2 regions of the Corynebacterium diphtheriae genome follow, and region 2 is predicted to be linked to the other one. Evidence: riboswitches for the same ligand, from Rfam matches in the RefSeq annotation. Region 2 holds a riboswitch; the other holds the start of a gene.
What was found. A riboswitch is a leader RNA that binds a small molecule or an ion and turns the genes downstream of it on or off. The one in region 2 is predicted to bind thiamine pyrophosphate.

Region 1: linked by a shared signal. The riboswitch ahead of AT687_RS04165 (ABC transporter ATP-binding protein) and the one ahead of thiC (phosphomethylpyrimidine synthase ThiC) in region 2 are both predicted to bind thiamine pyrophosphate.

The regions. Positions count from the first base shown of each region.
Region 1 covers NZ_LN831026.1:840,862-848,319, forward strand. The annotation lists gene ychF (redox-regulated ATPase YchF) at 1-601, shown strand, start outside; gene AT687_RS04145 (DUF808 domain-containing protein) at 678-1,592, opposite strand; gene AT687_RS04150 (2-dehydropantoate 2-reductase) at 1,671-2,564, shown strand; gene AT687_RS04155 (ECF transporter S component) at 2,706-3,299, shown strand; gene AT687_RS04160 (chloride channel protein) at 3,314-4,489, opposite strand; TPP riboswitch at 4,526-4,638, shown strand; gene AT687_RS04165 (ABC transporter ATP-binding protein) at 4,633-6,012, shown strand; gene AT687_RS04170 (energy-coupling factor transporter transmembrane component T family protein) at 6,009-6,764, shown strand; gene AT687_RS04175 (nucleoside/nucleotide kinase family protein) at 6,761-7,219, shown strand.
Region 2 covers NZ_LN831026.1:25,821-33,278, reverse strand. The annotation lists gene AT687_RS00180 (thiazole synthase) at 1-750, opposite strand, end outside; gene thiS (sulfur carrier protein ThiS) at 752-952, opposite strand; gene thiO (glycine oxidase ThiO) at 936-2,024, opposite strand; gene AT687_RS00165 (thiamine phosphate synthase) at 2,021-2,689, opposite strand; gene thiC (phosphomethylpyrimidine synthase ThiC) at 2,673-4,472, opposite strand; TPP riboswitch at 4,473-4,583, opposite strand; gene AT687_RS00155 (rhomboid family intramembrane serine protease) at 5,548-6,165, opposite strand; gene AT687_RS00150 (hypothetical protein) at 6,749-7,099, shown strand.

The DNA of each region.
Region 1 (7,458 bases), 820 kb from region 2:
AGCAACCAAGAAAGCACAAGCCATTCTTGAAGACGACCGCACCTTATTCGCAGCATCCAAAAACGGTGAGATCGATCTCGCCCTGGTCCGCGAACTACACCTCATGACGGCTAAGCCTTTCCTCTACGTCTTTAACTCCGATGAAGAAGTACTGACCGACGATGCCCGCAAGCAACAACTTCGTGATCTCGTAGCCCCTGCCGAGGCCGTGTTCCTCGACGCAAAGACTGAGACTGAGCTCCTCGAACTCGACGAGGATGAAGCCCTCGAATTGCTCGAGTCCGTTGGCCAAACCGAACCAGGTCTTGCCACGTTGGCAAAAGCCGGCTTTGCAACCTTGGGTCTTCAGACTTACCTCACCGCAGGTCCTAAAGAATCGCGCGCATGGACGATCAAGCAGGGATCTTTGGCGCCTCAAGCCGCTGGAGTTATCCACACTGACTTTGAAAAGAAATTCATCAAGGCCGAAATTGTCTCCTTTGATGATCTCGATGCTGCTGGTTCCATTGCTGAAGCCAAGGCTCAGGGCAAGATGCGTATGGAAGGCAAAGACTACGTCATGCACGACGGCGATGTGTGTGACTTTAAGATCGGTGGCTAACTGCCAAAGCTATTAAAAACCGCGCCCCCTCCTAGAGACGAAGGGGCGCGGTTTTGCTGTGTTGAAGGGGATCCGGTTAGTGCTTCTTTTTGTGGAAAGGCGCGATGAAGGCTACCACAATAAATCCCAAAATCAGGCCGAAGATCAGCGATCCTACTGTTTCTGTTGTCCAAGCCACTGCGCCACCTAGGTGTTCCACGGAATGTGCCAAGTGGTGGATTACATCGTGGGGTGCAGGCCACAGCTTGAGTGAATCTAATCCGCCGATAACAATGTGGCCACCGACCCAGAGCATGGCGAGCATACCGATGAAAGAAATAGCGTTAAGAACCACAGGCATTGCCTTGACAAGTCCAGCACCGAAGGCGCGGGCAGTACCGGAATCTTTGCGCTGATAGAAAAGTCCTACGTCGTCAAGCTTGACTAGGAGGGCGACTGCACCATACACCACGGCCGTAATAAAAATGCCGACCGCAACAAGAACGGCCGCTTCCATCCAGATGGTTTGGTCTGCGACTTCATTAAGCGAGATCACCATGATTTCTGCAGAAAGAATCAAGTCGGTGGTAATTGCGCCTCGGACAAGTGTGTTTTCGTCTTTTGCACCGGCTTCTTCTTCGCTGGAATGTTGTTTTCCAGTCACCATCTCCCAGACTTTTTCGGCGCCCTCGAAGCACAAGAATGCGCCGCCTAGCATCAAAATGGGGGTGAGCGCCCACGGGGCAACCGCGTTGAGTAGGAGGGCGATCGGCAAGATGATGCACAGTTTGTTCACCAACGAGCCTTTGGCAATGCGCCAGATGATGGGGAGTTCTCGGGCGGGGGTAACGCCGCGAACGTATTGCGGGGTCACGGCTGTGTCATCGACAACTACGCCTGCTGCTTTGGCGCTGGTTTTTGCCGCTGCTGCAGCAACATCGTCGACGCTTGCCGACGCGGTGCGTGCAATCAGTGCGACATCATCTAAAAGGGCAGCTAAGCCACCGGCCATGGGAAACCTCAATTTCGCTTTGTGACATGGTCAACTTTCCTCCAGTCTACGTCGCAGGACTGCTCTATTGTCGGTGGCATGCATATTGTGATCGTTGGTGCCGGCGCAGTCGGCGGGTTTTTCGGTGGTTTGTTGCACGAATCGGGCACGAAGGTCACTTTTGTTGCCCGTGGGGAATCGTTTGAGGCGTTGCAACGTCGAGGGATGAGGCTTTACGACGCCTCCGGTGTGCGAGACATCCGCGTTCCGGTGGTAGAAGACCTAAGCCACGTTCCCGACGCCGATGTGGTGATTTTGGCGACCAAGACCTTAGGCAGCGTGGATGTGCCCAAAAATCTTCCCAAGAATGCCGTGTTGGTTACCACTCAGAATTCAGTGGAAATGCCCCACATCGCCGTAGAAGCGCTGGGTGTCGACCGAGTAATACCGGGCGTGGTGCGCAGCTTTTTAACCAAGCGTGGACCAGCCGAAGCGGAGTTCTCCGGCGGAATTTTCACGTTTACCTTCGGGTGCATGAGTGAGGCGACACGTGGGATCGTCGATAAGCTGGCGCACGTCTTAGATCGAGCCGGAATCGAACCGGTGGTGCACCCAGCGATCATGACCGATATTTGGTTCAAAGCGATGTTCGTCACTTGCTTTGGTGCCCTAGGTGCGCTCGTCAACCAACCGTTGGGTGTTGTGCGAACAACGTACCGTGACGATTTTAAATCTCTGATCAACGAGGTTGTCACAGCCGGCCAAGCACATGGTGTGGACTTTCCAGAAGATGTGGTCGATCGCGTATTAGCTTTTGCTGACGCGCAGCCTAAAGGGGCAACTAGCTCTATGCAGCGAGATCTAGCCGATGGTCTTCCTAGTGAGCTCGATGCTCAAGTTGGTGCGGTCGTGCGAATGGCGCAGCGTGTAGGCGTAGATGCTCGCCTCCATCACCTAGTAGGCAACGTACTTTCTCATAAGCACAGCGACTGAGTATGCTTTAAGCGCACAATTTTTATAAATCACGGGTGCTGGACGGCATACGTTTGCCACAAAGCTGAGACAGGGCGAGAAGACGTGCACGCCCCTGAACCGTTGAACCTGATCCGGGTAATACCGGCGATAGGAAGAATAATGAACCGATCGAAGAATTCTTGGCGTGTCATTGACATCGTGATCGCCTCCGTCATTGCTATTGCCACTGGCTTGCTGTTTTGGGTGTGGAACACCATCGGATACGCCTGGTATTCGGCGGCCGACGCTTTCACACCTGGGTTTGGCGGCATCGCTGTTGGAATCTGGCTGATCGGCGGTGTGTTGGGTGGACTTATCATTCGTAAACCCTTTGCGGCGATCTACGTAGAACTCATCGCCGCTTGTGTTTCCGCAGGCATTGGTAATCAGTGGGGAATTGAAACGATTTACTCAGGTCTAGCACAAGGCCTCGGCGCTGAGCTCGTGTTCGCCTTTTTCCTTTATCGACGCTTCGGACTAGTCGTAGCAGCGCTTTCTGGTGTTGGCGCAGCCGTCGGTGCCTTCGTCCTCGAACTGTTCACCTCCGGAAACCTTGCTAAATCCGCTGTCTTTAACCTGACCTACCTAGGAAGCATGGCTATTTCCGGTGCTGTTCTAGCTGGCGTCCTTGGCTACCTTCTAGTCAAAGCACTGGCACAAACTGGCGCGCTCGATCGCTTTGCTGCTGGTAGGCAAGCCCGAGCACTTGTCTAGTCTAGGAATCCTAGCTATCTGATTTTTCTCGTACACCAAAAACCTGCGGCCGCTGTGACTACCACAGTGGCCGCAAGCCATATATCGGGGTGGGTGAGCTCAATAGCCATCGCCGCGCCAAACAACGGAGCCCGTTGCGCAATCGCCAACACGATAGCGGCAGCAACCAATGCCATGACCGCGTGCGGAGCGCCAAAAAGAATAGCAACGCACACTCCGGCTGCCGCCCCAACAGCAAGTGATGGTGTCAGTACACCGCCCACAGCACCTGCACGAATGCACACAAGCGTTGCCATCAATTTGGCGAGGAGAAGTGCACAGGCCATTAAGGCGGTGATATCAGTACCGAAGGCGACATCAAGTACGAGCTGACCGTTGCCATGAACCGCAGGAAACCATGTTCCCACCGCATACGTGATCGCAAGCGCTAGTGGGAGAGTAATCACAAGCCAAGGGCCGGTATAGCTACGCTGCAACTGTGTGACTGTCAGACGACGCCACATCACAGCAACCACTGTGGCAACAATTGTCACGACTAGGAGGGGGAGGAAATCATTGACTCCTAGCGCTTCGTGAGGAAATCCGTACAAAGGCGCTGGAACTACCGGCGATGCGACTGTAGTGGCAATGGCGCACACTGCGATGGTGGTCGCTATCGTGGCGCGGTCGCGTCGAACGGGGAGGAGCTCAAGGACGAAGAAGATTCCGGCGATGGGAACGTGGTACATAGCTGCAAGTCCTGCGCCAGCTGCGGCGGCGAGGAGCCGAATACGACGATGGCGGTCGGTGTCGTTGTGGGCGGGGGCGATGCGTTCTGCAAGGGCTGCGGCTAGTTGTCGAGGTGCTTGTTCTTTACCCAGTGAGGCTCCTGCGGTGACGATGAGCAGTTGTAGGAGGGCGTCGGCAAGCGTGCGCCACAAGGGTAGGGGCGTATCGGTGGATAGTGCTGCGGTGACGGTGACGATGGGGCCACGTCGGCGTAGTGCCCACCAGCATGTTCCTGCAAGTGCTCCTACTCCTAGGCTGATGAGTGCCATGGTGGTGTGGGTGAGGTGTGCGAGCTGGTGTTCTGCGGTGTGAAGAAGGAGTGTGGTGAGGATTCCGACGAGTCCTGTGGTAACACCGACGATGCTTATGCCGGCGATTTCTTTGATGATGGCGGTCCTACTCACCTTTTTAGAATGACACATGGGCGCGTTGCGACTACGATCAACGCCGGTGCACACACGAGATGCCCGGGTGCCATGTGCTTGCTGTACGTGGCTGAGACGGCTGTTTGGCCGAACCGTAGAACCTGATCTGGGTAATACCAGCGATAGGAAGACTTCATACTGTGACTGATCATGTCATCGCTCATGCGTTTAGTTATCGGCATGCGAGTAGGCGAAAGCCTGCTCTTGTCGATCTCACATTGAAAATCTCCCGTGGGGAACGGGTCCTTCTTTTGGGTGCATCGGGGTCGGGTAAATCTACTTTGCTCGCGGCTATTGCGGGTGTTTTGGCTGATGAGGACGGCGAACATAGCGGAGAGCTTCAGGTTTCGGGAACCCCTGGCATGGTGTTACAGGATCCAGATTCGCAGGTAATTTCCTCGCGCGTGGGCGATGATGTCGCCTTTGGGTGCGAAAATATGTGTGTTCCGCGCGATCAGATTTGGCCGCGAGTTACCCAAGCATTGGCGCAGGTAGGTCTAGATTTGCCGTTGGATCATCCCACATCCGAGTTATCTGGTGGCCAAAAGCAACGATTGGCACTTGCTGGTGTTATCGCGATGGGGGCGGATATTGTGCTTCTCGACGAGCCCACTGCCAATCTTGATCCGGATGGTGTGCGGGAGGTGGTGTCCAATATCAGCAGAGCAGTAGAGACAACCGGTGCCACCATGATTGTTGTGGAACACCGCGTGAGCACTTGGCTAGATCATGTCGACCGCATTATCGCACTAGGACCTGATGGCAGGGTGCTTGCCGACGGTCCCGCACGCGACGTGATCGCCAAACATGGCCGTGAACTGAGCGAATTAGGAATCTGGGTACCAGAAAACGACCCCCAATTACCAGCGGCACTGACCCCTACTCACAGCGATACGGCGATACATGCCCGTGAGCTAGCTGTGGGCTGGAATCAACCACTAGGAACTTATAGCTTTGATATTCCCGCTGGTGCCTCCACCGTAATCACCGGTGCTAACGGAAAAGGAAAATCTACCCTCCTACTCACGCTCGCCGGATTGCTACCTGCGCACAGTGGGCGAGTAGAAGTTGCCCACAACATCGCACGCGGGCTGCACACCGATCCGCTGCGTTGGAAATCCAAGGAACTAAGTTCGCGTTTTGGTTTCGTCTTTCAAGATCCCGAGCACCAATTTGTAGCTGCGACGGTTCGGGAAGAAATGCGCGTGGGGCTTCATGACCACAATCACCTTGCTCGAGCTGATTTACTCCTCGAGCGGTTGCGGCTTGATCATTTAGCTGAGGCCAACCCATTTACCTTGTCCGGCGGGCAAAAACGTCGATTGTCGGTGGCAACCATTTTGGTTAACACCCCAGATGTAGTTTTCCTTGATGAGCCAACCTTTGGACAAGATCGCACGACGTTTATCGAGCTAGTTACCTTGCTGCGCGAGCTAACCGATGCTGGTACCACGGTTGTTTCGATCACTCACGACGAGCTCTACCGACGTTGCTTGGGTGACAAGGAGATTGCATTATGAACCTTCTACAAGCCACCAACCCCGTCACCCGAGTAGCAGCACTCATGTTGTTGACCACCCCGCTATTACTCAGCGTCGATGTCGTGTCAGCGGCCGTATCTCTTGTCCTAACGATCGTGCTGTCACCACTTGCAGGTGTTGGCGTGGGCACGCTGCTGCGGCGCGGTTTCCCGCTTCTCATTGCTACCCCCATCGCGGGAATATCCATGGCGCTTTATGGTCGACCCGAAGGACACGAATACTTCTCGTTCCTTTTTGCCCACGTTACTGATAACTCCCTCCAGCTAGCCGCAGCGATCATGGTGCGTGTGCTGGCAGTAGGGCTTCCAGCGATAGTTCTTCTCGCACACATCGACCCCACCGAACTAGGAGATGGCCTCGCACAAATCCTTCGTCTGCCACATCGCTTTGTCATCTCGGCTGTCGCAAGCACCCGAATGATCAGCCTTTTTACTAGAGACTGGCAGTCGATGCGACGTGCGCGCCGGGTGCGCGGCATTGATGATTCGAATCGGGTTCGGTCAAGTTTTTCGATGGTGTTTGGCCTGTTGGTGCTCGCTGTTCGTCGCGGCTCCAAATTGGCGACAGCTATGGAGGCCCGTGGTTTTGGGCGCAAATCTGAGCGTACGTGGGCGCGGGAATCTACGGTGGGTGCCGCTGATGCGGTGTTGTTGCTGGTGTGCGTGGCGGCGTCGACAAGCGCGATCGTGGCGGCGATCGTGACAGGAAGTTTTAGGTTTCTCGGCGCATGATCGTGCTTATCGACGGCCCCTCCGGTTCCGGGAAAACTACCTTCGCGGGATTTCTTGGCGAGATTTTAGGAATGCGCATCGTGCATTTTGATGACCTGTACCCAGGGTGGCATGGATTGGCTGCTGGAGTTGAGATCGTTACTGCCCTCCTAGAGGGAGCGGGAGGATATCACCGTTGGGATTGGGAGAACAACGTCATGGGGCCGTGGGTGGAAGTGCCCGAACGGAACTTAATTATTGAGGGGGTGGGTAGTCTTGCCCCCAGCGTTGTTCGAGCGGCGCGGCAGCATGGCCCAGTATTGACCATGCTGTTTGATGGCCCTGAGCAGATGCGACGGAGCAGAGCGCTCGCCAGGGATCCGTTTTATGAGCCATGGTGGGAGATGTGGGCTGAGCAAGAAGCTCGACATTTTGCGACGGTAGAGACGCCGGATGTGACACGGGGGTATCCCTGACGGGGGCACTTTAGGGGGTGATGACGTCGGCACTGCACCTTCATTGTGAATGTAATCACGTACTCTTAAAAATGCAGGTCTAAGGTATTTTTAATGAAATAAAACTATTATTTGATAGTTTTAGTGACTTGGAGGGGGATAAGTGGCTTCGTCGTGATGTGCGTTACGGGATAGGATCTTGCTCAAGCAACGAAAGTTTCCTTCTAGCCAAACGCGCGGACGCTGTTGCGAATGATGTC
Region 2 (7,458 bases):
AAAGCTTGACGACGCCACCGCATGCTCCCGGCGCGGTATGCGCCCGGCTTCGCGCGCGAGTCGTCCTGCTTCGACGGCGTGTTTCATGGCGGTGGCCATGGTGATGGGGTTGATGCATCGGTTGATGGCGCTGGCGAGGAGTACGCCTGCGCAGCCGAGTTCCATGGCGAGGGTGGCGTCGGAGGCGGTTCCGATGCCGGCGTCGAGGAGTACGGGGACTGTGGCGCGTGAGCAAATGAGTTCGATGTTGTGGGGGTTGAGGATGCCGAGTCCGGTTCCGATGGGTGATCCTAGGGGCATGACTGCGGCGGCGCCGGCGTCTTCGAGTCGTTGTGCGACTACGGGGTCGTCGGAGGTGTAGGCGAGGACGGTGAATCCGTCGTTGGTGAGGGTTTCGGTGGCGTCGATAAGTTCGAGGACGTCGGGGAGCAAGGTGGTGTCGTCGGCGATGACTTCCACTTTGATCCATGAGGTGTCGAGTGCTTCGCGGGCGAGTTGTGCGGTGAGGATGGCGTCGCGGGCGGTGCGGCAGCCTGCGGTGTTGGGTAGTGGGGTGATGTTGAGGCGCTGCATGAGTTCGAAGACGGATTCGCCGTGGGCTCCGGTGTGGGCGGCGTGTCGACGCATCGCTACGGTGGTGAGTTCGGTTCCGGAGGCGATGAGGGATTTTTCTAGGGTATCGAATGAGCTTGCGCCACCGGTTCCCATGATGAGGTGGGACTGGAAGCTACGGTGTGCGATGGTGAGCATGTTATCCTCCCTGCACTGCGGTGAGAATGTCGAGGTGGTCGCCTGCGGTGACTGTGGTGGTGTCCCATTGTGAGCGGGGTATCACGCGTTGGTTGATGGCTACGGCAATCCCTGGGCGGATTCCGTTGCAGTGGTTGCTGATAATTTCGGTGAGCTGGGGTGATTCTATGGTGGTGAGGGTGTCGTTAATGTAGATGTCCATGGGTTGTGCCCCTTTCGTTGTGGTGTCGGTCTGGTGCGCATGCTGTGAGGTCGATGCCGGGGTCGGTGCCGTCGATGAGGCATGCGGTGACATGGGCGCCGAGTGATGAGAGCAAGATGCCGTGGCGGAAGTATCCGGTGGAGATAATGAGTCGGTCTGATGCCCATCCGAGGTATGGGAGGTCGTCGGGTGTGCCGGGGCGTACACCAACGTTGGCTTCTATAAGGGAACTATCGACGATACCCGGTACTACGCGTATGGCATCGCGGAGCAGGTCGTATATTCCTTCTACACTGGGCAAATCGCGTTCGTCTTCGCGGCTGGTGGCACCGATGGCGATTTCGCCGTTTGCGCGCGGGATGATGTAGATGGGGCGGTCGTTAACCCAGCCGCGCACAACCATGTTGACTGCCCCTGGTTCTGTTTGTACTCGTAGGATGTCGCCGCGCACGGGTCGTAGTGCTAGAGGTATGGGGCTTAGGTGTTGTGCGCCGAGGCCTGCTGCGAGGACAACAACATCGAATTGTTGGTAGAGGGGTTCGAGGTCGGTGATTTTCTCTTTTGTTACCTCTACTCCACAGTCATCGAGTGCGTCGAGTAGTGCGGTGAGGAATACGCGTGGTGCGACTTGGGTGTCGTTGGGGATGTGTACGGCCGCCGATAGCCGAGGTCCTAGTGCCGGTTCGAGGCCACGGGCCTGTCGTGTGGTAATGGGGCGAACATCCATTCCGGCCGCCTCTTGGGTTGCGCGCAATTGTTTAAGGTGTTCCGCGTCGGCACGATCGGCTGCCACAACGAGGGTGCCTTCGGTGCGATAACCGGTAGGCAGGTTGGTGTGCTGCGCTACCCAACGCACCATGTCTGGCCACAGCTTACCGGCGCGCTTCATCAACGGAAACAATGGGTCTTGTTGGAACTGCACTTCGGCGGCGGGGGCAAGCATTCCGCCGGCAAAGTGTGAGGCACCGCTTGCCGGGTTGGGGTCAAATACGTGAACGTTATACCCGCGGGTACTAAGCTCAAAGGCGGTGCTTAGCCCTACGATTCCACCACCTACAACAGCTATTTTCATTGTGCAAAACCTTTCAATACGAGTTTTACATCGGTTGCTACGTCCTGTGAGTTCATTAATGCGCGCACAATTGCCACACCAGCGACCCCCGTTGCAGCAAGATCAGCCGCATCTTCGGGGCGAACATCCCCAATGGCAACAACTGGCACCAATGATTCAGCAACCAGTGGCGGATAGCCAGCTAAGCCCACGGGGGCACGGCCCGAATCTTTTGTCGGTGTGGGTCGAAATGGACCGGCACCGATGTAGTCGATCACCTCGGCAACCTGGCGCGAAGCACGAACTAGCTCCAAGGTGCCCGTGGTGAGGCCGATGATGGCGTTATCACCCAACAAGGCGCGAACATGGCGCACCGGAAGGTCATCTTGGCCAACATGTACCCCGTGGATGTGCTCGCCGTTATTCATTAATGCAAGGGCGACATCCACGCGGTCGTCGATAAGCACACGGGTGCGAGGATTAACCTCAGTCACCGCGCGGGCTACCTCACGGCCAAGAATGTACAGGTCACGGGCAGCAATGGGTTTGCTGCGCACTTGGATGAGCCCAGCGCCGGCGCGCGCTGCCTGGCGTGCTACGTCGACAATGTGATCCACAGAGCCCGTACCGGTGACAAAGTAGCACCGCGGATCAAAGTCTCGACCCCACCTAGGCGTGGGCAGCATTGTCACGCACCTCGCTATAAAGCTGCGATCCTTGGGCCACAAACTCCTCAGACTTTGCCGCCATACCAGCTTCTGCGTCGCCGCCAACCTGCGGGATACCCAAGTCGGTGATCTTATCTGCGAACATGTCACGAATATCTTGGCTAATGCGCATGGAGCAGAACTTCGGACCACACATGGAACAGAAGTGCGCGGTCTTTGCCGGCTCCGCCGGAAGCGTTTCGTCATGGTAAGCAATCGCGGTATCTGGATCAAGCGACAACGCAAACTGATCATGCCAACGGAACTCAAAACGCGCCTTGCTCATCGCGTCATCCCACGCACGAGCACCAGGGTGCCCCTTAGCCACATCGGCCGCGTGAGCTGCAAGTTTATAAGTAATCACACCGGTTTTTACGTCATCACGGTTGGGCAGACCCAAGTGCTCCTTCGGGGTCACATAACACAGCATCGCCGTACCACCCATAGCGATATGAGCAGCTCCAATTGCCGAGGTGATGTGGTCATAGCCTGGCGCAATATCGGTCACCAATGGGCCAAGAGTGTAGAAAGGCGCATCGTGAGCCCACTTTTGCTCCAGCTCATTGTTTTCCTGCACCATGTTCAGCGGAACGTGACCTGGGCCCTCGATCATGACCTGCACATCGTATTCCCACGCACGACGAGCCAGCTCACCAATGGTTTTCAGCTCCGCGAACTGGGCCGCATCATTCGCATCGGCAACAGAACCAGGGCGCAGGCCATCACCCAGCGAGAAGGCGACGTCGTACTGCGCGAAAATCTCGCACAGCTCATCAAAGTGCTCGTAAAGGAAGGACTCCTTATGGTGTGCAAGGCACCAACCAGCCATGATGGATCCACCACGGGATACAATTCCGGTTACGCGTTTGGTGGTCAGTGGAATGTAGGCGAGCAACACACCGGCATGAATGGTCATGTAGTCCACACCTTGTTCACACTGCTCAATGACGGTATCGCGGAAAATCTCCCACGTAAGGTCTTCTGCTACACCATTTACTTTTTCCAACGCTTGATAGATCGGCACCGTACCGATTGGTACTGGGGAGTTGCGGATAATCCATTCGCGGGTGGTGTGAATATCATCGCCGGTGGACAAATCCATCACGGTATCTGCACCCCAGCGGGTTGCCCACCGCAGCTTGGATACTTCTTCCTCAATACTGGAGGTCACTGCGGAGTTACCGATATTGGCGTTGATCTTGGTCAAAAACTTTCGACCAATAATCATGGGCTCCGATTCTGGGTGGTTAATATTGTTCGGAATGATCGCACGGCCACGGGCGATCTCGCTGCGTACAAACTCTGGGTCCATGTGCTCGCGCAGCGCCACAAACTCCATTTCCTTCGTAATAATGCCCTGGCGTGCATAGTGCATCTGAGTCACGCGTTTGCCCTGCTTGGCGCGTCGCGGTGCGGGCTTCACACCTTTCCACTCCAGCGACGCTGCGCCACGACGCTGCGCGGAGCGGCCATCATCAGCCAAATTCCGCTCACGGCCAGCATATTCTTCCGTGTCCTCACGATTGTCAATCCACTGTGCACGCAGTGGCTTCAATCCCACCGTGGGATCACACTCAGGGCCACGGGTGCGATAGATCCGAACTGGATCATTGGAGCCAGTAGGAGAATCGTCAAGCTGAATCTCCGTTTCTGGGACCTCAAGGTCACCGGAAACGATCGGCGAATACGAGTGCTTCGGATGGATCTCGGAGTTTTCCCAAGCAGATGGATTGGTTGCTGAATTAGCTGAGGCTGCCGACACTAGGCTCGCGCTCCTCTCTTCCTTCGCTGGTGTTAACCAGACAGGTTCAAACGGTGCTTGCACAGCATCAGCGCAATCTCAGCCCGTGCTCGGGCGCCCGCGGGGGACACTCACTAACCTAGAACACGCACCCAACATTGTGCCGCCACACCCCACTCCAATGGGGGTAGCAACACTTTTAAAGCGCGAGGCGACATGCGGTTTTAGTAAAGCGCCTAGGGGGTATTACGCCACCACCTAGCCCCTCAATCACGCGGTACCTAAAACGCTCCCCACCACCACACAAAAAACTTAATTTTTCTCAGTTACCGGCATGGTGGATGGGTTTTATCACCCCGTAGCCACTTCTTGCACAAAAGTAGCTATCTATCTGCACAAATGGTCACCTCAAGCCAAACAAGTCCCCGGCATTGACCCGCACTCTTATGCCTAGCGTGCACGACACAGCGCTCCTCTTTTAGGTCAGAACCACCAGATATGAGGTTTACTCACAAGTTATCCACCACTTGTGAACATCTATCACCAAAAGTTATCCACAGGCTGTGGAAGAAATTGTGGAATTACACGGGTGGAAGTTATCCCCAGACTTTATCCACACCCTGTGGATAAAGTTGTGCACTTCTTCCCCACCTGCGGATTTGTTCGAAATCTTGTGGGAAAATAGCAGGTCGCGTACTTCGAACACATAGCTATTCGATCATCACCCTGTGAACAACACACATGTAATTATCCACATTGTGGATAACTGCTGTGGAATCTTTTTCACACGATCAGCGCTGTGTTCGCACTCCAAAAGTTGTGAAATTTTGGTGGATAATTACAAAAATCTGGGGATAACTCAGAACAGCTGTGCACTATTCCCCACCAAAAACTGGGGCGTTGGGCCATCCCAGTAGCCTCGTGTTGCCTCTTGTGACAGCCGATAACCACATTGCTCCCCACCAGCAGTCACCCCACGAAACTGCAGCTAACTGTTGGGTTTCATGTTATTTATGTGGTTTGTGTGATAAGGATTTTCTCAAAAAAATAGGCGCCTCATGCAAACACGAGACGCCCCCTAGATAAACCCCTTATCTCACCCCCGCTTACCACCTCGAGTAGTCTGCGCAATCACCAAAACAATCCCCAGCACACAACCCGTCAGCAAGCCACCCAAATGTCCCCAAAGGGAAACACCATCCATAAGCAAGGAATAGCCCACATTCACTGCGATAAGAATCAACGGTGCTGTGAGATCCCTACGCAACCGGTACGACATCGCCACAAAAATCGCCATAAGCCCATACACAGCACCAGAAGCACCCACCGTAGGCGCAAGCGGATCCATCAGCAGAACAGTTGCCGAGGCCCCAATCCCGCTCACAATATAAGCCAAAGTAAAACGACCACTGCCTAAATAATGCTCAATCTCGCGACCAAAGAAGAACAGCATAAACATGTTCAACGCCAGATGTGTGGGCCCGCTGTGGAGAAACACCGTCCCCACCATGCGCAGCCACCCTAGGCCATGAGAATACGGACCATAAAGAGTCCAGTGATCTGCAATCCACGAATCACTAAGGTTGTGTTCAATCGAGCGGGACTCCACAACAGTAAGCAGATAGATAAGTATCGTCAGCGCGCAAAGAACCGCGGTCGCAGGTGCTTGACCATATGCGCGTTTGAGTGCGTTCATCACTTCAGTATGCACCACCCCCACCTCGTTAAAGAATGCGATCACGTGGCATAAACCTGGTGAAGGGTTGATGGTGCACACTGACCAAGGGATCTGAAATGCCCCAGGTTTTGTTCCTAGGCATTTGCCTTGATTTCTATCAATTCCCTATGGCGGGTTCTACTTCCAAAAATTAGTTTTCACCTCAACAGAGGGTGTCGGAAGCAGGCGTTTGACAATAATGCACCGCCTGACCCCGCACAATTGGTAATTCATTCCGATCGTGGTTGCCATTATCGGGGCAACAGTTGGATTCAAGACTTATAGGACATCGGTTTTACGCGTTCGATGTCGAAGAAGGGATGTCACCCGACAATTCAGCGTGCGAGGGATTGTTCGGCAGAATGAAAAATGAGATGTTCTATGGACGTAAGTGGCCCCATTGTGATGAATGAGAGCAAGCAATTCATGAACATGTTGGCTTTTACAACGAAGATAGAATCAAGCTTGAGTTCGATGGATTAAGCATCAATCAACGCAGGCGTGAACTGCTACTCTGAACATTCCTAAAAAATGTCCGCATCCCCATAACCATTATCAACCATGATGTGGAGAGATTTACTTGATAAGTCGCTTAATTGGTCGCGTAGGTATCGTCACAATAGTTATTGCTGGAATATTTGCATTGCTGGGTTACATGAAAATTTCTTATGTTTTCCTAGCTATGGCAACTATAGATCTTCTGGTTGCAGTGATGTACCATCCTAATGAATTTAAAGATGCAAAAGATAGTAAAAAGGCAAAAATCATTAGCTATCTAAGCATCGTCAGTGGAGTTATTTTTATCTATGCAACCGGAAATTGGATAGGGCTCTTGCTGGTCTCGGGAGGAATCCACGATTTGCTGTTCGGGGAGAATTCGATCTTCAAAAAAACAAAAGACTTAAAGAGATATCCGAATCAAAAACGCTAAAGAAGAGCATGTCAGAGCCATTCTCACAGGAGAAAAGAAGTTCACCAACGGCGGTGCCATAAATGTCTCTTTCGAGCTTCTAGAGCACGGCACTGTTTTGGCTCATGCAACGCGTGTTAAAAAGTGGCACAGCCTCTCGAGGCATGGAGCCTAGCTGATTTTAAACATGCTGGGAACCGCTGCTGCAACGGGACTGTAGTTCAGTATCGCCGCTCCACCCCATGCTTGGGGGAGGGGTCATTGGTTCTTGCACAGTCGTGTGCGAGGGTAAAACCATGACTTCAACCAGCGTGCTTTGGAGTGCCCCTAGGCTTAGGAACAAGGGTAAGTGGTTGCGTCCGTTAGCGTGGTGTACGAGT